3 regions of the Stutzerimonas stutzeri genome follow, and region 3 is predicted to be linked to each of the others. Evidence: riboswitches for the same ligand, from Rfam matches in the RefSeq annotation. Region 3 holds a riboswitch; each other region holds the start of a gene.
The links. A riboswitch is a leader RNA that binds a small molecule or an ion and turns the genes downstream of it on or off. The one in region 3 is predicted to bind cobalamin.

Region 1 (6,343 bases), 1.5 Mb from region 3:
CTGGACGATGCCACCCTCGCCCAGCTGCTGCACATGGATGACCAGCTGATTACCGAGGCGCGCCAGCGCTTGCAGCAGAACAGTGAAAACCTGACCCGCTGTCGCGAGCGTCTCGACGGTTGCCTCAATCGCCTGACGCTACATAAACAGCAGCAGGCCGAAGCGCCGGATGCCGAACAGCTGCAACAGCGCCATGCCGAGCAACTGCAGCGGTGCGAGCATGCCGATCAGCGCTGCGCGGAAACCCGTGCCAGGCTGATCGACGATGACAAACGCCGCAGCCAGAGCCAGGCGCTGCTCGCCCAGATCGACGCCGCACGGGCCGAGCACCAGCGCTGGGGGCGCATCGCCGCGCTGATCGGCTCGAGCGACGGCGGAGCCTTCCGCAAAATCGCCCAGGCCTACAACCTCGACCTGCTGGCGCAGCATGCCAATGTGCAATTGCGCCAACTGGCGCGCCGCTACCGCCTCAAGCGCGGCGGCAGCCCGCTGGGGTTGCTGGTGTTGGATACCGAGATGGGTGACGAGCTGCGCTCGGTGCATTCGCTGTCCGGCGGCGAGACCTTCCTCGTCTCGCTGGCCTTGGCGCTCGGCCTGGCGTCGATGGCTTCGAGCAAGCTGAAGATCGAGTCGCTGTTCATCGACGAAGGCTTCGGCAGCCTAGACCCCGAGTCGCTGCAGATCGCCATGGACGCGCTGGATTCACTGCAGGCCCAGGGCCGCAAGGTGGCGGTGATTTCCCACGTGGCGGAAATGCACGAGCGCATCCCGGTGCAGATTCGCGTGCGCCGGCAGGGTAATGGGCAGAGTGATCTGCAGATTGTTGGAGGGCCGTCATAAGGACCGGCGCTTTCGACGCCGTCGTTCGGCGGTGATCGGCAACGGGCTCGGTCGCTTCGAGCCCAACGCGGCCGTCAAGCAAGTCAGCGCAGATCGCTGAACATTCTGCTGCGCGCAACACCATCGCGGCTGGATGTTTTTCAAGCAACCTGCGAGCAGCCTTGGAACGCGGCTTTGCTCGGAAACCACAGGCGCTGGCGGCCCTTGCGGCCATTCGTCCGCTTGTGTTTGCCCACCACCCGCCGTAAGGTTCGCGCGTTTTCTTATCCGCCCAGGTGTGCACGACCGCAAGGTCCGCATTAAACGGGAAGCCGGTGCGCTCGATGAGCAAGGCCGGCGCTGCCCCCGCAACGGTAATCGACCGCGATCCTCAGGGATCGCCGTCCGCTCGAAAGCCACTGTGTTTCGACATGGGAAGGTGAGCGTGATGCGCGTCGAAAGCCCGGAGACCGGCCTGACGGATTCGACTGGTGTTGCGGAGGGCAGCACCGTCAAGCGCTGCTGCCCGTCATTCCCGCGCTTGTTCCTGCCCTCCTCAAAAGTCTGCGATCTTTTGAGGAATTCCAAGAATGAAACTGTCCCGACTTGCCCTGGCCGTGGCGCTGCTGCCTGGCGTTCACGCATATGCGGCCGATCTGTCGCGAGAAGAAGCGCTTAAGCTCTCCGACACGGTGGTCAGCGCAAACCGCGAACCACAGCGACGCAGCCAGACCCCGGCGGCTACCACCGTTTTCAACCGCGAAGATATCGAGCGGCTGCAGGTCCGCAGCGTCGTCGAGCTGCTAGAACGTGTGCCGGGCGCAAGCATTACCCGCACAGGCGGAGCAGGCAGCCAAACCGGCCTGTTTCTTCGCGGTACCTCCAGTACCCAGACCCTGGTTCTGGTCGATGGTCAGCGCATCGCAGCAACCTCCAGCGGCACCAGCAGCCTCGAATTTCTCAGCCCCGATCAGATCGAACGGATCGAAGTCGTGCGCGGCCCGCGGTCTGCGCTGTATGGCTCGGATGCCATCGGCGGGGTGGTACAGATCTTCACTCGCCAAGGCAGCGGTCAGGGGCTTGCGCCTGCGGTCCGCTTCGGCGTGGGAAGCAACGGCACATTCGAACGCAGCCTGAACCTCTCCGGTGGGAATGGCCAGACTCGCTTTAACCTGGGGGCCGCGCTGGATGAAACCCAAGGTATCGACGCTACGCGCGATAGCTTCGGCGCCAATGGCGATGACGACGCTTACCGCAATCGTTCGCTTAGCCTGAATCTTGCGCACCGCTTTAATGATCGGTTCGAGGCGGGTATCAGCGCACTGGATCAGCGAGGCGAAATTGAGTTCGACGACACCTTCGAGGGCTTTCAGCCGACCGTGGATTTCCAGCTGAGCAGCATCTCCGGGTTCGTTGACGCCGAACTCAATGATGTCTGGAACAGTCGCGTCGAGGTCGGGCACAGCGAGGACAAGCGGGACACTGGAAACGACAGCCCACTGGCTCCTGACTATGTGTTTCACAGCTACTCGACCTATCGTGACTCAGCCAGCTGGGTAAACACGCTTCAGCTCGATCCGGCTCATCAGTTGTTGCTCGGTGCCGATTGGCATGAGGACCAACTGCACAGTTCGAGCGACTTTGCCCAGGATTCACGCTGGAACCAGGCAGCCTTCATCCAGCACCGCTATACCAGCAATGCGTTCTCTACAGAGATTGGCCTGCGCCACGACAAGAACGAACAGTACGGAAGCGAGAACACTTGGAACGCGGCGCTAACCGTACCGCTGGATACCCGCAACGACGTGGTCGTGTCCTACAGCGAGGGCTTCCGCGCCCCGACATTTAACGAACTGTACGACTCTAGGTTCGGAAACCCGGACCTTACGCCCGAAAAATCCAAGAGCTATGAGTTCCAATGGCGCAATCGCTATAGCGACAGCGGGTCGCTGGAATTGTCGCTGTACCGCACTGACATTCAGGACGCCATCGTCTCGGACGCCTCCTGGATCCCTCAGAATGTCCAGACCGCACGGATCAACGGCCTGGAGGCCACCCTCCGGCAGGACGTGTTCGGTTGGCAGGCTAGCCTCGCGGCCGGCCTGATGGACCCACGCGATCGCGATAGCGGTCATACACTCGCCCGTCGCGCCAAGCGCACGCTAAGCCTGGATCTGGACCGGCGGCTGGGCGAGTTTTCGGTGGGCGCTAGCTGGAGAGCCGTCAGCGGCCGCTATGACGACGCCGACAATACCATCGAGCTGGGCGGCTACGGCCTGCTTGGCTTACGTGGCAGTTGGCAGACCAACTCGGAGGTGAAGCTGGACCTGAAGCTGAACAACCTGTTCGACAAGGACTATGCGGAAACCACCTACAGCACCGCCAACGGCCGCTACGGATACAACACCGAAGGCCGCACCGCGCTATTCGCCGTCACCTGGACGCCCTCGCTCTAATCGCGTGCAACGGCGCGCTCGCTCAGGGCGCCGCCGCCATCACCTCGCAGAGCTTCCCGATCGCACCCAGCATCTGGAAGCTCGGCCGCTCCAGTCCCTTGTCGGGCACTTCAAGCAGCCGACCGCTGCGCACGGCACTGAGCTGTGGCCAGGCCTTCCATTCATCCAACTGCGCGCCGCTGCCAGCGAGGATCACCTCCGGGTCGCGGGCGAGCACAGCCTCGATGCTGACCTGCGGCGCTGCCAGGGTCAGGTCGGCAAAGACGTTCCGGCCGCCACAGACTTCAATGGCTTCGCTGATGATCTGCTGTCCGCCGAGGGTATACAGCGGCTGGTTCCAGACCTGATAGAACACCCGTAGCGAACGCTCGCGGGCATAGCTCATGCGTAGCTCGGCGAGGCCTGCACGAAACTGTTCGGCCAGGCGTTCGCCTTGTTCGGCGCGACCCACCGCATTGCCGACCACGACGAACTGCTCGGCCAGGCCTTCAAGATGGGTTTGCTCGACAACCAAGACGGGGATGCCGAATTGTTGCAGCTGCTCGCGCTGGCTGCGCGGAACGCTGTCCGGCCAGAGCAGCACCAGATCAGGTTGCAAGCTGAGAAGGGTTTCCATTTCCACCTGCCCATAGCGCCCCACAGACGGTACGGACTGCAGCGCAGTGGGCCGCTCACCGCCGTCCAGCACACCGACCAGCCGGTCGGCGGCGTCGAGTTCGAGCATGATTTCGCTGAGCGATGGCGCCAGGCTCACAACACGTTCGGCGGCCAGCGCAGGTAGCGTCGCCAGAGAAACCAGCGCGGCTAGCAGCAGACGTCGCATCAGTGCAGGTGTCGCGGAATGCGGTAGAGCACCAGCAAGACCAGGCTGCCGAATACCAGCAACAGGCGAGCAACCGGCTCCATGCCCAGCAGCGCGCCGGCGGCGGCAAACCAGGCCGGTAGCGAGGCGACCAGCAGGCCGCGACGGCGAACGCGGCGCAGATGGCTCCAGGCGTCGGCCTCTGCAGGGCTGTTCAGCGCCTGCTCGGTGGCAATCAGTGCATGCTTGAATCGGGTGAAGGCCCGCAGGCTGAAGAACAGCGAGACCAGGCCTGCGGCGAAAAGCGGCAAGCCCCAGTCGGCCAACACGACCGATGCGCGCCCAAGGATAAGCACCGGCAGCACCATCAGCAGCGTATGCAGCCAGCCATCGCGCGCGAGCTGGCGGCGGGCGGCGGCTCGCGTCACGACTGCTCGGCTTCGCCCTGGTGAATCTCGCCGAGCATGTGGCCGAGCTTGCCAGCCTTGGTCGCGAGGTATTTGCGGTTATGCGGATTGTGTGCGATCTGCAGCGGCTTGCGCTCGGCAACGCGAATGCCGAAGCCCTGCAGCGCTTTGACCTTGCGCGGGTTGTTGGTCATCAACTTGATTTCGGCAATGCCCAGATGTTCGAGCATCGGCAGGCAGATGCCGTAGTCGCGCATGTCAGGCGCGAAGCCGAGGCGCTCGTTGGCCTCGACGGTATCGGCGCCGGCGTCTTGCAGTTCATAAGCGCGGATCTTGTTCAGCAGGCCGATGCCACGACCTTCCTGACGCAGATAAAGCAGCACGCCGCGGCCCTCGTCGGAAATCGCGCGCAGTGCCGCTTCCAGCTGAAAGCCGCAGTCACAGCGCAGGCTGAACAGGGCATCACCGGTCAGGCATTCGGAATGCAGGCGGCCCAGCACCGGCTCGCCGTCAGCCACGTCGCCGAGCGTCAGCGCGACATGCTCCTTGCCAGTGTCCTGGTCGAGAAAACCATGCATGGTGAACACGCCGAACGGCGTCGGCAGTTGGGAAGCGGCGACGAACACGACAGACACGGGCGGAAATCCCAGAGGCGGAAAAGCGGACATTGTAACACCAACAAAAGGCGAATCAGGCTGGAGAGTTTCGCCGGTAAAAGCGCCAATCGTGCCGCCCTGCGAGCTTAGCGGCCGGTCGTCAGGACGTCTTCGATTCCAGCACCAGCACGCCCTGCTCCTCGCGCCAGCTGACGCGGCCGAGGAAGCTCATGCCAAGCAGCGCCTCGGTGGGCGAGCCACCTTCGACAACCACCGCCTCCACACCGATCACCTCGATCGCACCGACCTTGACGCTGCTGAGATGCACGCGCCAGGCCTTAGCGGTACCGCTGGCAGTGCTCACCACCATCGGCCGGCCGTCGACCCGATAGTCGATGCCCAGTCGGCGCGCCTGATGTTCGTTGATCGCGACCGAGGTAGCACCGGTATCGACGAGAAACTGGATCGGCTGGCCATTGATCGTACCGGCGATCCAGTAATGGCCGCCGGCGCCCTTGGCCACGCTCAGCTGGGTCTTGCTTGGCGTGGCGTAGGCCCCGCTGTATTCGCGGCTCAGGTTGTAGTGACGCTCAACGCCATCGACGCGCAGCACCGCACCGCTGGCATCGGCACTGACCACCTGCACGCCGCCTGGGCCGGTCTGGCCGACCTTGACCAGCTTGCGTTGGCCGTCGACATTGACCACCGCGGCACCCGGAAACAGCCCGACCACCTGCACCATGGGCGCTGCTTGCGCCAGAGCAGGCAGCAGCAACAGGCTGGCACACAGAACGTGGATGCTACGCATGGCTCTTTCCTCGAAACCAGGCCGTCCAGGCCAGACGGCCGATCATCCATCAACAGCCGGCCCGCTGCAGCGACCGGACGCACAATCAAACCAACAGCGCCACCAGCCCCTGCATGACGGCCCAGGCGGCGATACCGGCGAGGATGTCATCGAGCATGATCCCGATGCCGCCATGGATGTGGCGATCGACCCAGCTGATCGGCCAGGGTTTGGCGATGTCCATCACGCGGAAGATGACGAAACCGAGCAGTATCCAGTACCAGCCTTCCGGCACTAGCCAGAAGGTAATCCAGATACCGACGAACTCATCCCAGACGATGCCTTCGTGGTCGTGCACGCCGAGCTCGCGGGCTACCTTGCCGCACAGCCAGACACCGAACAGCATGGTCACGCCGAGCATCAGCAGATAACCCCAGCCCGGCAGCAGCTGCCACAGTGGCACGAACGGCAGCGCC
Region 2 (6,343 bases), 1.1 Mb from region 3:
CCAGGGCCGCAGTGATGGTGGTCTTGCCCTGGCCCGAGGCCGGCGCAGCGATCAATAGCGCCGGACAACTTCTGTCAGTCATCCGCGCCGCTCCTTTGTCCATGCGTCGCGCGCAAGCAACTACCGCAGGCTGGCTGGCGCTTCCCACAGCCTCGGATGACTGTCGAAAACGTGGCCATTAGAACTCCACGCCTTTCTGGGCTTTCACGCCGGCCTTGAATGCATGCTTGACCACGGCCATCTCGGTGACCGTATCCGCCGCTTCGATCAGCCCCGCGGGCGCACCGCGGCCCGTTACCACGACGTGCTGCAGCAACGGGCGCGACTCGATATCGGCGAGCACCGGCTGCAGATCCAGATAGCCGTACTTCAGCGCGATATTCAGCTCGTCCAGCACTACCAAACCGACCTCCGGATCGGCCAGCAGCTCAGCCGCCACCGCCCAGGCCTCTTGAGCCTTGGCGATATCGCGCTGGCGGTCCTGGGTTTCCCAGGTGAAGCCCTCTCCCATCACGTGATAACGCACCTCGTCCGGGAATCGCCCGAAGAACGCCTCCTCGCCGGTGCTGGCCGCGCCCTTGATGAACTGCACCACGCCGACCTTTATCCCATGACCCAACGCGCGCGCGACCATGCCGAACGCCGAGCTGCTCTTGCCCTTGCCGTTGCCGGTGTGCACCAGCAGCAGGCCGTACTCGTCCTGCGCCTCGGCGATCTTCTCGTCGATCAGCGCCTTCTTGCGCTGCATGCGCGCCTTGTGGCGGTCGTCCCGCTCGGTGGTTTCACTCATACGTGGGCCTCATTACGCTGTCCGGTCCAGGCGCGCATACCAACGAACAGCACCGCGGCAACGCCAACATAGAGCGCCAGGGTCGACAGGTAGCGCGGATAATAAGTAGCGATGCGGTCAGCCAGCAGCGCCAGGGTCGGCTCGGGATAGCGTCCGGAGAAATAGAGGAAGCCGCCGCCGGAGAACAGGTAGCAGACGAAGGCACTCGCCATCACGCACAGCGCCAGCGTTGCCAGGCTGGTGAACTGGTCGCGATGCCAGCGCGCATAAAGCCGACCACCCAGCCACAGCGAGCCGTAGGCCGGCACCAGCATCCAGTAGGCAGGCGACATGCACCAGTCGCTAACCCCTGCCCACTGAATGGCAGCGAAGTCCAGTAACGAAGCTTCAAGAAACAGCGCCGGAAACACCCACTTCGGCCTTAGCAATACGCCGGCGAGAAAGAACACCGCCCAGGACGCGCTGGGCAGGTTCACGCTAGCGAAGTGCTGCCCTCGGGTCATCGCCATCAACGCCACCAGCGCGAGGCCCACAAGCAGTTGGTATCTCGGGGCAAGCTTGATCATTTTGCAGTCTCCTTGGGTAGGCGCGGGCGACATACCCGCGCCACGCCTTACAGCGCCTGGTAGCGCACAGTCAGATAAGCGGCCTGGCCGGGCTGGTTGTAGCCCTCGGCGGTCTCGTAATCGGCGGCCAGCAGGTTGGCGACGCGCGCCTGCAAGCGCCATTCGGGGGTGATGCGGTATTCGCCGCGCAGATCGAGGGTGGCGTAGCCGGATAGCTCCTTGGTATTGGCCAGGTCGTCGTAGCGCTGCCCTTCGGCATGCAGACTGGCGCCTACGCTGAAGGCGCCGAGCCGGCGGTCGAGGTCGAGGTTGAATAGCTGCTTGGCCCGACGCGCCAGCTCGTTGCCGCGGTTGGCACCGGCGGAACGGTTTTCCGGCTCCAGCAGGCTGTAGTTGGCGTTCCAGTCCCAACCCAACAGCTGGCTGCCAAGCACCAACTCGACGCCGCGGATACGCGCTTCCTGCACGTTGGCCGGACCGGAAATGCTGGCGTCATAGGCAATCAGGTCATCAACTACTGTGCGATAGGCATTCACTGCCCACTGGCCCCAACCGTGCTGACCGGCAAGGCCGATCTCGAGACTCTTGGATGTTTCCGCATCCAGCGCCGGATTACCGTAGTCAGGGAAGTACAGCTCGTTGAACGTGGGTGCCTTGAACGCCGTGCCGTAGCTGGCGGTGGCGCGCAGCCAATCGGTCAGCGCATAGCCGTAACCGACGTTACCGGTGTCGTGCTGGCCGAACTGGTCGTTATCGTCACGACGCAGTGACAACTGCCAGTCATGGCGGCCCACCTCCCCAAGGTACTGGGTGTAATAGCCCTTATTGTCACGGGAGCTCTCGTCATAAACGGTAGTGCCGTTGACCTCGTCGCGCTGATGATCAGCGCCCACAGTCAGCGTATGCCCGGCGGCGAGCTGGATATCGTTCTGCCAACCGAGCGTGTCGCGGCGACTGTCGAAGCGTGAATAGAACTGTCCGTCCTGATAGGCATCGGACTTGTCTTCGCTTCGCCCAACCTGCAGCGTGACCAACCAGCGCTCCAGCGGGCTGAAGCGAGCACGGGTGCCGAAAACCTTGGACTCACCATCGGCATTGGCGCCGAAACCGGACGTGCGAGCCCGGTTCACGCTGTCGTAGTCGTTATGGGATTTGGCCTGCAGCAGGTTGGCGTCCAGCTCCAGCCCGTTGTCGAAGCGATAGCCGGCGCTCAGCGTCGCGGACAGATTGCGATAGCCATCGACGTCACTTTCATAGCCGCTGGTGCCCGCCGACTTGACGTTGATGCCATCGGTGTCCGAGCCGCTGACACCCAGGCTGTACCAGCCACGTCCGTCGCCACCGGAGACACCGGCGCTGCCGCTGTAGGTGTCATGGGTACCATACCCCGCCGAGAAGAAAGGCTTGACGCCCTGCCCCTGGCCCTTGCGGGTGAATATCTGGATAACCCCACCGATGGCCTCGGAGCCGTACAGACTGGAGCGCGGCCCGCGCACCACTTCAATGCGCTCGATCAGTTCCAGCGGCAAATCCTGCAACGCCGAACCGCCAGACGTCACCGAGCCGATCTTGATGCCGTCGATCATCACCAGCACATGGTCGGACTCGGTGCCACGCATGTACAGCGAAGTGGACTTGCCAGGCCCGCCATTGTTCGCCAGCGAAACGCCGGGCACTTGCTTGAGAATCTCCGGCAGCGAGCTCGCCTGGCTGCGCTCGATTCGCTCACGATCGATCACCGTCACTGCCGCCAGACTCTGCCTGGCAGTCTGCGCGGTGCGGGTGGCGGTCACCACCTGCTGTTCAAGGTCCAGTGGAGCTGCGGCCAGCTGGCCGATGGAAAGGGGGAAACTGCCGAGCAGCACATAGGCCGCTGGCTTTAAACGGGCGTTGCCAATCAAGGTACAGGTCTCCGTCGTGCCCACCCGCACGACTGAAAGTCGACGAAGACAGGCGGAGGAACTGCAAGAGAGAAGTGAATATCGCGAAGGATATGCACCCGCCCAGAGCCCGCCGCACTGTCAGTGAATGCGACAGGCCGGTCTCCGGGCTTGCGAGCGTACGCCTTGCAGCGTCCCGAAACCGCGCCTTCCCATGCGTAGGCACAGTGGCTGTTACGGTTTCTCGACTCGCCTACCGTTGCGGGGGCAGCGCCGGAATCTTCGTGAGAATGGACCGGCTTCCCTGTTTCACCCTCCTCTGACGAGGGGGCACCTGAGGCGACGCGGAGGGTAGTCCAAGGCCGGGCATGACGCAACCGCGGGGTTGTCGCAGCGCCGCGCAATCTTCGCTTGCATGTTGCTGCTCGGAACGGCGGGCGTCGAAAGGCTTCGAATGCAACAATGCCCCGATCAGCCAGGACTCACATTCGACGCCCATGACCAGCATTGTGCAGATTTCCGACACCCATTTCGGCACCGAACAAGCCGCCGTCGTCCAGGCGCTGGAAGACCATGTACGTGAGCACCGTGCCGATTTACTGGTGTTCTCCGGAGACATCACGCAACGCGCCCGCCGCGGCGAATTCGCCAGCGCTCAAGCCTTCGTTCGCCGCCTGAAGGCGGACGGCGTCAGCGATACGCTGGTGATTCCGGGCAACCATGACATCCCGCTGTATAACCTGTTCGCCCGCGCGCTGACGCCTTACGGCAACTACCGCCGACATTTCGGCGACGACCTGGAGCCGGTGTTCGAGAATGAAGACATGCTGGTGGTCGGCCTCAATACCACCCACCCACGCCGGCACAAGGATGGCGTAGTGACCGCGCGACAGGTCGAGCAGGTGGCGCAGCGCCTTGCCGCCAGTGATCCAGGCAAGATCCGCATCGTCGTGGCACACCAGCCGTTCGGCGCCATGGTGCCGAGCGATCTGCGCAACCTGCAGCACGGCGCCGAACCGGCGCTGCAGCGCTGGGCCGAGCATGGGCTGGACCTGGTCATGGGCGGGCACATCCACCTGCCCTACGTACTACCGCTATCCAAACAGTACACCGGCCTCGCGCGCGAGATCTGGATGGTTCAGGCCGGCACCACGCTGTCTACACGCCTGCGTGGCACCTCGCCGAACTCATTCAACCGCCTGAAGCTGTGTCCAGGCGAGCAGAAAAAAGTCTGCGTCGAGCGCTGGGACCTGCTCGATGATCGCTTCGTACTGGGTTCGCATTTCAACCTGAGCTGGTAATACGCCCTTGCACGGAATAGCCATCAGCCCATCGACAGGCCGATCAGGTAAACCCCGGCGAAGCCAATGTTGAAAGCGATGAACAGATAGAGCATGTGCCGCAGGTAACTGCCAAAGGTCAGGCCTGGCACCTTGCTCATGGCGACGATGCCCGCCGCCGAACCGATTACCAGCAGCGAACCACCAACCCCGACCGCATAGGTCAGCACCATCCACTCGGCTACGCCCATCTCCAGCCCGGATTTCAATAGCGCGGCAGTCAGTGGCACGTTATCAATCGCCGCAGACATCACGCCCATCAGGTAATTGGCCATCACCGCCGGAACCTGGTCATAGATCAGCACCAGCCCGTCGAGCACACGAATCTCCTTGAGCATCCCCACCAGCAGCAGGATGCCGAGAAAGAAGAACAGCGTTTCGAACTCGACCTGTCGCACGTACTCCAGAATCGGATCGGAGTCGTTGTCGTCACTGAAGAAGCGCGCCACCAGGAACATCACCGACAATCCGGCCAGGAACGTCAGCACCGGCGGGATCTGGAACAGGAAATTGCCGATGATGGTGCTGAGGATGGTGCACAGGAAGATCACTGCGATGGCCACGTCGACACCCCGAACATCGTTGCGCTGACCCTGCACCATAACCTCGCCGCGCATGCCGATCGACAGCATCGCGGCCAATACCATCACCGCCAGGAAGGCCGGGACAGCCAGCACAAGCAACTGCAGAATCGCCACCTTGCCGGCGAGGAAAATCATCAGCGTGGTGACGTCCCCAGTGATCAGCGCGACGCCACCGGAGTTGACCGAGAACACCACCAACGTGGCGAACTTGATGGTCTTCGCCCTATCGAGCTGCAGCGAGAGAATCAGGGTAATGGAGACCAACGTCGCAGTGATGTTGTCGGCCAACGAGGAGAACACGAAGCAGAAGGTCGCAGTGAGAAACAGCAGTGCGCGCTCGCTGATCCGCCGCGGTAGGACGAGGTAGATCAGGTTCTCGATCATGCCTTTCTTGTTCAGATAGGCGACGAAAGTCATCGCCGCCACCAGGAATATCCACAACCCGGCAATTTCGGCGATGTTCTCGTTGAGGCTTTCCAGCACGGTTTCACGCGCCTCGCCCGCTGGCGTGAATATAAACAGCAGCAGCCACGCCAGAGTGCCGAAAAACAGCGTTACTTTGGCCTTGTTCACATGGGTTACTTCTTCGAGCACGACACCAAGCAGTGCCGCCACCGCCAGTGCAATAAGCACGTACGTCAGCAATACAGGCATAACTCACCTAAGGGGAAAGTAAGGAAAGGGGCATGTGTGCAGCAGATTGCACACGGAAGGAAATTGGGCTGCGCATGGTAGCCAAACGCTGGGCATAGCGGAATCACCGCATGTCAAACGGAGACTATTTCAGGATGTGAATAGCACTAACGACAGTGCTGCCGGCTAGGACACCAGAAGCGACTCAGGGATTGCGTGCCAGCTGCTCGTGATCGAGCACACGCTTGGCGCCCAGGTAGTTTTTCTGCCAGTAGCTGGCAGCCAGGCTATCCAGGCGTACCGTGCCACCGGACGAAGGTGCATGGACGAAACGGTCCTGCCCGACATAGATACCGGCGTGGCTGACACGACGGCCGCCGCTCGTGGCGAAGAACACCAGATCACCAGGTTGCAGTGCATGCCGGCGCACGGCCGGGCCGCGGAGGTTACTCATTGCCTGGGTGGTGCGAGGGAGGTTGATGCCCGCCGCGCCGCGGTAGACGTAACCGATCAGGCCGCTGCAATCGAACCCGCTGTCTGGCGTATTGCC
Region 3 (6,343 bases):
TTGCAGCACCGGAACGTCCAGCTGAAACGGCCGCAGGTTTGGCGCATCCGGGCTGGACTGGGCAAAGCCTGTGGTGTTGATGATTACCCCGGCGGCGCTCTGCTCCAGCCAGGTTTCGACCTGCGCGAGGCAAGCCGCCTCCTTCAGGCTGGCGACCGCGATGGGCAAGGGGTTAAGCCCTTGCGCAGTCAGCCTTTCGCAGAAGGTGTCGATAAAGCCGGTGTTCGCTGCCTGTACCTGGGTGCGATAGAAGATCAGCCCGACCACCGGTGCATCCGCGTGCCAGTCGCGCTGCCAGTCAGCCAGCGTCGCGGATGGATGGCGCGGGTGATAGATCGCCACCCGCGCCAGCGCCTCGGGCTCACGCCAGGCGTAGTCTCGGCCCAACCAGCGGCTGGCGATGCAGTGGTAGAACTGGCGCGCGTTGTCGACGCCGCCCTGGCGCAGGAACTGCCACAGCCGGCGGCTATCCTCGGCAAGAACGTTGCTCAGCTCGCTCAATTCGGGATCGGCGCTGTCATCGCCCGGGACCATGATCACAGTCGCGCCGCGCTGGCCCAGCTCCACCAGACGCTCGATCCCGTAGCGCCAGTAACTGACGCCGCCGTGCACGGAAATCAGGATGACCTTTGCATGCTGCAACACCTGCTCGACATAGAAGTCGATCGACGCGTTGTTGCCCAGCTGCGCCGGACTCGCCAGGCGCAGGCTGGGGTAGTCCTCGGGCAGTTGTCCGGCCACCTCGGCAAGCAATGACAGGTGCGAATCACCCGTGCACAGCACGACGATTTCCCCGGGCGTCTGGCCCAGGTCGGCAATGCTGTCGGCCGGCAGTTGCTGGCCGGGCTGGGTGCGCAGCAGATGCACGGCCGGTCAGCCTGCCAGTGCAGCGTTCAGTTCAGCATTGATCGCCGAGGGGTCGAGCGCCTGGCCGATGATGATCAGCCTGCTGACGCGCGCCTCACCGGCCTGCCAAGGGCGGTCGAAGTGCTTGTCGAACCGTTGCCCGACGCCCTGCAACAACAGGCGCATCGGCTTGCCCGGAACCGCAGCGAAGCCCTTGATGCGCAGGATTCCGTGCTTGATCACGGCGCTCTTCAGTACCTGCAGCAGCTTGTCTTCAGGCACCTCCGGCAGCTCGACCGCAAACGAGTCGAAGGCATCGTGATCGTGCTCCTCGTGGTCTTCCAGATCGTGATGAGTCTTGCGCCCGTCGATGTGCAGTTCGGTTTCGCAATCGAGACCCAGCAGCACGCTCAACGGCAGCTCGCCGCCATGGGCCTCGATGACCTTGACCGCTTCGGGAAGCTCCTCGGCCACCTCGGCCCGGACCGCAGCGAGTGCGTCGGGGCTCAGCAGGTCGGCCTTGTTGAGGATGACCAGATCGGCGCTTGCCAGCTGATCGGCGAACAGCTCATGCAGCGGCGACTCGTGGTCGAGATTGGGATCGAGTTTGCGCTGAGCATCGACCTGGTCCGGGAAGGCTGCAAAGGTGCCGGCCGCAACCGCCGGGCTGTCGACCACGGTAATCACCGCATCGACCGTGCACGCGTTACGGATCTCCGGCCAGTTGAAGGCCTGCACCAGCGGCTTGGGCAATGCCAGACCCGAGGTTTCGATGAGGATGTGGTCGAGGTCACCACGACGCGCCACCAGCTCGCGCATCACCGGAAAGAACTCTTCCTGAACGGTGCAGCAGAGGCAGCCGTTGGCCAGTTCGAACACTCGGCCGTTCGCCTCTTCTTCGCTGCAACCGATGGAGCACTGCTTGAGGATTTCGCCATCAATGCCAAGCTCGCCGAACTCGTTGACGATCACGGCAATCCGTCGCCCTTCGGCATTGCTCAGCATGTGGCGCAGCAAGGTGGTTTTGCCGGCACCGAGAAAGCCGGTGACGATGGTGACGGGAAGTTTGGAAAGGGTTTTCATCGTGGCCCTGCGAGCATCGGAAAAAGATGAGCAGGCAGGCGGACACTTACGTGGCGACGTGCGCCAACAAGCACCACCGGAGCACCCCGCCCGGTTGTCAATTGTGTGGCGAGGCAGGTCTCCTGGCTCACGACCGGGCGACGCGGGGTGCGTCTGCCAATATCCCTCGCCTTCCCGCGCCATGCGCAGTGGCTGGTGTGCTCGACAAAGCACTCCCAAGGGTCAAGTCGCTTACAGTTGCGGGGGCAGCCACGGCTTTCCGTGTTCCCTCTTAGCTCTGGCATCGCCAGAGAACCTCGACGTGTGAAGGCTACGCAGAGGCCGGGAGCGGGTCAATCGCCCGGTTGACGCTCGGGAAAGCTTCGTGCTGTTCTTGCGCGCCGTTTTCATGACCGTGATCAGCTGCGGTCCACCCTTACGAGCGCTATGCCCATCCCAACCGCCATCGAAAATTCATCCGCACCCGAGTCCCGTCCAGTATCGGGCGAGTCGCTACTCGTCGCAGGGCTGGGGTGCCGCAAGGGCTGCAGCCGGGTCGAGCTCGAAGCGCTGCTGCATCGCGCCTTGCGGGATCACGGATTGACGACTGTCGCGCTCAGCTCCCTGGCCAGTAGTGAGATCAAGGCGAACGAACCGGGTCTGCAGGCGCTGGCCGCGCACCTGAGGCTACCCCTTGCATTGCTGTCTGCCACGCAGCTTGCCCCCTATGATGCGGCGGTCAGCGAGCATTCGCCGCGCAGCAAGGCCCTGACCGGCAGCGCTGGACTTGCCGAGGCCAGCGCCCTCGCACAGGCCGACCTCATGGGTAGTCAGAAAGCCCGATTGCTGTGTCGAAAGCTGCGCTCCGCCAATGCGTCCTGCGCCTTGGCTATCACCCGTCTTCCTTGATCTGGAGTTTGCATGACCGTCTATTTCATTGGCGCCGGCCCTGGCGATCCGGAACTGATCACCGTCAAAGGGCAGCGTCTGGTGCGCAGTTGCCCGGTCATTCTCTACGCCGGTTCGCTGGTCCCGGCCGCCGTACTTGAAGGCCATAGTGCCGAACAGGTGATCAACACAGCCGAGCTGCACCTGGATGAAATCATCGAGCTGATCCAGCAGGCCGATGCGCAGGGCAAGGATGTGGCACGGGTGCATTCGGGCGACCCGTCGCTGTACGGTGCCATCGGCGAGCAGATCCGCCATCTGCGCCGGCTCGGCATCGCCTTCCAGATCGTTCCGGGCGTGACCGCGACGGCGGCCTGCGCTGCACTGCTGGACGTCGAACTGACGCTGCCGCAGGTCTCCCAGACATTGATCATGACCCGCTACGCCACCAAATCGGACATGCCACCCGGTGAGCATCTGCACGATCTGGCCCGACATGGCGCGACCATGGCGATTCATCTTGGCGTGCAGCATCTGTCACGCATCGTTGCCGAGCTGGAACCGCACTACGGCACTGACTGCCCGATCGCCGTGGTGCACCGCGCCAGCTGGCCCGATCAGGATTGGGTCATGGGCACGCTGGCCGACATCGAGGCGAAGGTCAGCGAGAAAGGCTTTCGCCGTACCGCCTTGATCCTTGTCGGCCGCGTGCTGACGGCTGAAGCCTTCGCGGACTCAGCGCTGTACAACGTCGACACGAGGCACCTGTACCGTTCACCGGACGGCTGAATCACAGCGCTTAGCGACACTGCGCCGCCATTGGCTGAGGTTGCCGTGGTCTGATGAGCGGCCTTTCGTCTTGCTGCAAGACAGACGCTGGCTGTGGATTGAATTGCCAAGTGTTACCATTCACCACTTTCACGCCGCGCTACCTGCTTACCGCCTCGTCAGCACCGGCAATACGACGCCCGACATACCTACGCAACCATGTGCCCATCGGCCAGCCTGATCTCACGTTCAGCGCAAGCCAAGCTGGGCATAGCGTCCAGATGTTGCTCTTAACCTAAGCCAATGGCTGGGCTCGATCTCCAATTGGAGCGGGCTCGAAAAGCTGCCTGCCAGAATCAGAATGGTATGGGCTGGCATAGGGAACAGAGAAAGGCGCTTAACCACCCGTTGTTAATTCCCGCAGGACAAGTCTTTGATTTCTACCGCTAACATCACCATGCAGTTCGGTGCCAAGCCGCTGTTCGAAAACGTTTCCGTCAAATTCGGCGGTGGCAACCGCTACGGCCTGATCGGCGCCAACGGCTGCGGCAAGTCGACCTTCATGAAGATTCTCGGTGGGGATCTGGAGCCTTCCGGTGGCCAGGTCATGCTCGAACCGAACGTACGCCTGGGCAAGCTGCGCCAGGATCAGTTCGCCTACGAAGAATTCAACGTGATCGACACCGTGATCATGGGCCATGAGGACCTGTGGAAGGTCAAGGCAGAGCGCGACCGCATCTACTCCTTGCCCGAGATGAGCGAAGCGGACGGCATGAAGGTCGGCGAGCTCGAAGGTGAGTTCGCTGAGATGGACGGCTACACCGCCGAATCCCGTGCCGGCGAATTGCTGCTCGGCCTGGGCATTCCGCTGGAGCAGCATTTCGGCCCGATGAGCGAAGTCGCACCGGGCTGGAAACTCCGTGTATTGCTGGCCCAGGCGCTGTTTTCCGACCCGGACGTGCTGCTGTTGGACGAACCGACCAACCACCTGGACATCAACACCATCCGCTGGCTGGAAACGATTCTGACGGCGCGTAACAGCACCATGATCATCATTTCCCACGACCGTCACTTCCTGAACTCGGTCTGCACTCACATGGCCGACCTCGACTACGGCGAGCTGCGCCTGTTCCCGGGCAACTACGACCAGTACATGACCGCGGCCACCCAATCGCGCGAGCAACTGCTCTCGGACAACGCCAAGAAGAAGGCGCAGATCGCCGAGCTGCAGACCTTCGTCAGTCGGTTCTCGGCGAACGCCTCCAAGGCCAAGCAGGCCACCAGCCGCGCCAAGCAGATCGACAAGATCCAGCTGGCCGAGGTCAAGCCCTCCAGCCGTATCAGTCCGTTCATCCGCTTCGAGCAGACCAAGAAGTTGCACCGCCAGGCAGTGACCGTGGAGCGCATGTCCAAGTCGTTCGACGATAAGGAGTTGTTCAAGAATTTCAGCTTCACCGTCGAAGCCGGCGAGCGCGTCGCGATCATCGGCCCCAACGGCATCGGCAAGACCACCCTGCTGCGTACCTTGGTTGGCGAACTGACCCCGGACAGCGGAAGCGTCAAGTGGACCGAAAGCGCCGACTACGGCTATTACGCTCAGGACCACGCCCACGATTTTGAAGATGACGTCAGCCTGTTCGACTGGATGGGTCAGTGGACCCCTGGCGGCGAGCAGCTGGTGCGCGGCACCCTCGGCCGCATGTTGTTCTCCAACGATGAGATTCTCAAGTCGGTCAAGGTCATCTCCGGTGGTGAACAGGGCCGCATGCTGTTCGGCAAGCTGATCCTGCAGAAGCCCAACGTGCTGGTTATGGACGAACCGACCAACCACCTCGACATGGAATCCATCGAGGCACTGAACCTCGCGCTGGAGAACTACCCAGGCACGCTGATTTTCGTCAGCCACGACCGTGAGTTCGTCAGCTCTCTGGCAACGCGGATCATCGAGCTGTCCGCGAACGGCGTGACCGACTTCAGCGGCAATTACGACGACTATCTACGCAGCCAGGGCGTGATCGTCTGACTTTCGCCGATTGATCAGGCGGCCCTAGTGGCCGCAGCCCCCCTCTCGCCCATGCGAGTGGGACACGACAACTCTCCTTGTGGAGAGCCAGTCGAAGGCCGGTGAGCGGGCGCCTTCAGTGCGTCAACCTCTGGCGGGAAAATGCCTCGCCAGGAAGCCCTGCAGCAGCTCGTTCACCCGAGCTGCCTGTTCGTTCTGAATCCAATGCCCGCAGGGCGCCAACACGTGCTGCTCTAGATCCGGTACCCACTCCGGCATCTTCTTCAGCGTATAACCCTCCAGCTCGCCAACCGGGTCATGCTTGCCGATCAGAAACATCGTCGGTTGGACGATCTTCCGCCCCTGTAGCGGCTCGGTTACCTGCCAGTTGCGCTCGAAGTTGCGGTACCAGTTCAGCGCACCGCGAAAGCCCTGCTCGGCGAAGGTCTGACGGTATACCGACAGGTCCTCTTCCGAGCACCATTCGGGCAAAGGCCCCGCCTGCATGTCGTCTTCGAATAGCGTGCCGTCGGCAGGCTTGTCCTGCAGCAGCAGGTTTCGCTCCTGGTAGTACATCAACAGACGCAGCGTGCGATCGACGTCAGCGTCCAGTTCGCCCTCGGCTCGCCCAGGCTCCTGAAAATAGAGGATGTAGTTGAACCGATCACCAGAGGTCTCGCGCATGATTTCGGTAGCGGGCCGGCGCGGCCGACCGGCGAACGGGACCGACATCGTGACCAGAGCGGCGACGCGCGCGGGTTCTAGCAGCGCCAGATA

Region 1: it holds a riboswitch for cobalamin, as region 3 does, so the genes downstream of both, SM130_RS18055 (TonB-dependent receptor domain-containing protein) here and cobW (cobalamin biosynthesis protein CobW) in region 3, are expected to answer to the same signal.
Region 2: it holds a riboswitch for cobalamin, as region 3 does, so the genes downstream of both, btuB (TonB-dependent vitamin B12 receptor) here and cobW (cobalamin biosynthesis protein CobW) in region 3, are expected to answer to the same signal.

What each region holds. Positions count from the first base shown of each region.
Region 1 is NZ_CP139348.1:3,915,320-3,921,662, forward strand. It holds gene SM130_RS18050 (AAA family ATPase) at 1-840, shown strand, start outside; cobalamin riboswitch at 1,096-1,312, shown strand; gene SM130_RS18055 (TonB-dependent receptor domain-containing protein) at 1,410-3,275, shown strand; gene SM130_RS18060 (cobalamin-binding protein) at 3,298-4,098, opposite strand; gene SM130_RS18065 (hypothetical protein) at 4,098-4,505, opposite strand; gene ribA (GTP cyclohydrolase II) at 4,502-5,119, opposite strand; gene SM130_RS18075 (retropepsin-like aspartic protease family protein) at 5,241-5,888, opposite strand; gene SM130_RS18080 (phosphatidylglycerophosphatase A family protein) at 5,974-6,343, opposite strand, start outside.
Region 2 is NZ_CP139348.1:3,441,220-3,447,562, forward strand. It holds gene SM130_RS15680 (cobyrinate a,c-diamide synthase) at 1-82, opposite strand, end outside; gene cobO (cob(I)yrinic acid a,c-diamide adenosyltransferase) at 179-790, opposite strand; gene SM130_RS15690 (hypothetical protein) at 787-1,356, opposite strand; gene btuB (TonB-dependent vitamin B12 receptor) at 1,404-3,254, opposite strand; cobalamin riboswitch at 3,376-3,589, opposite strand; gene SM130_RS15700 (metallophosphoesterase family protein) at 3,734-4,537, shown strand; gene nhaD (sodium:proton antiporter NhaD) at 4,561-5,814, opposite strand; gene SM130_RS15710 (C40 family peptidase) at 5,999-6,343, opposite strand, start outside.
Region 3 is NZ_CP139348.1:2,367,281-2,373,623, reverse strand. It holds gene cobN (cobaltochelatase subunit CobN) at 1-867, opposite strand, end outside; gene cobW (cobalamin biosynthesis protein CobW) at 874-1,929, opposite strand; cobalamin riboswitch at 2,025-2,243, opposite strand; gene SM130_RS10845 (cobalamin biosynthesis protein) at 2,356-2,817, shown strand; gene cobM (precorrin-4 C(11)-methyltransferase) at 2,830-3,585, shown strand; gene SM130_RS10835 (ABC-F family ATPase) at 3,998-5,587, shown strand; gene SM130_RS10830 (alpha/beta fold hydrolase) at 5,711-6,343, opposite strand, start outside.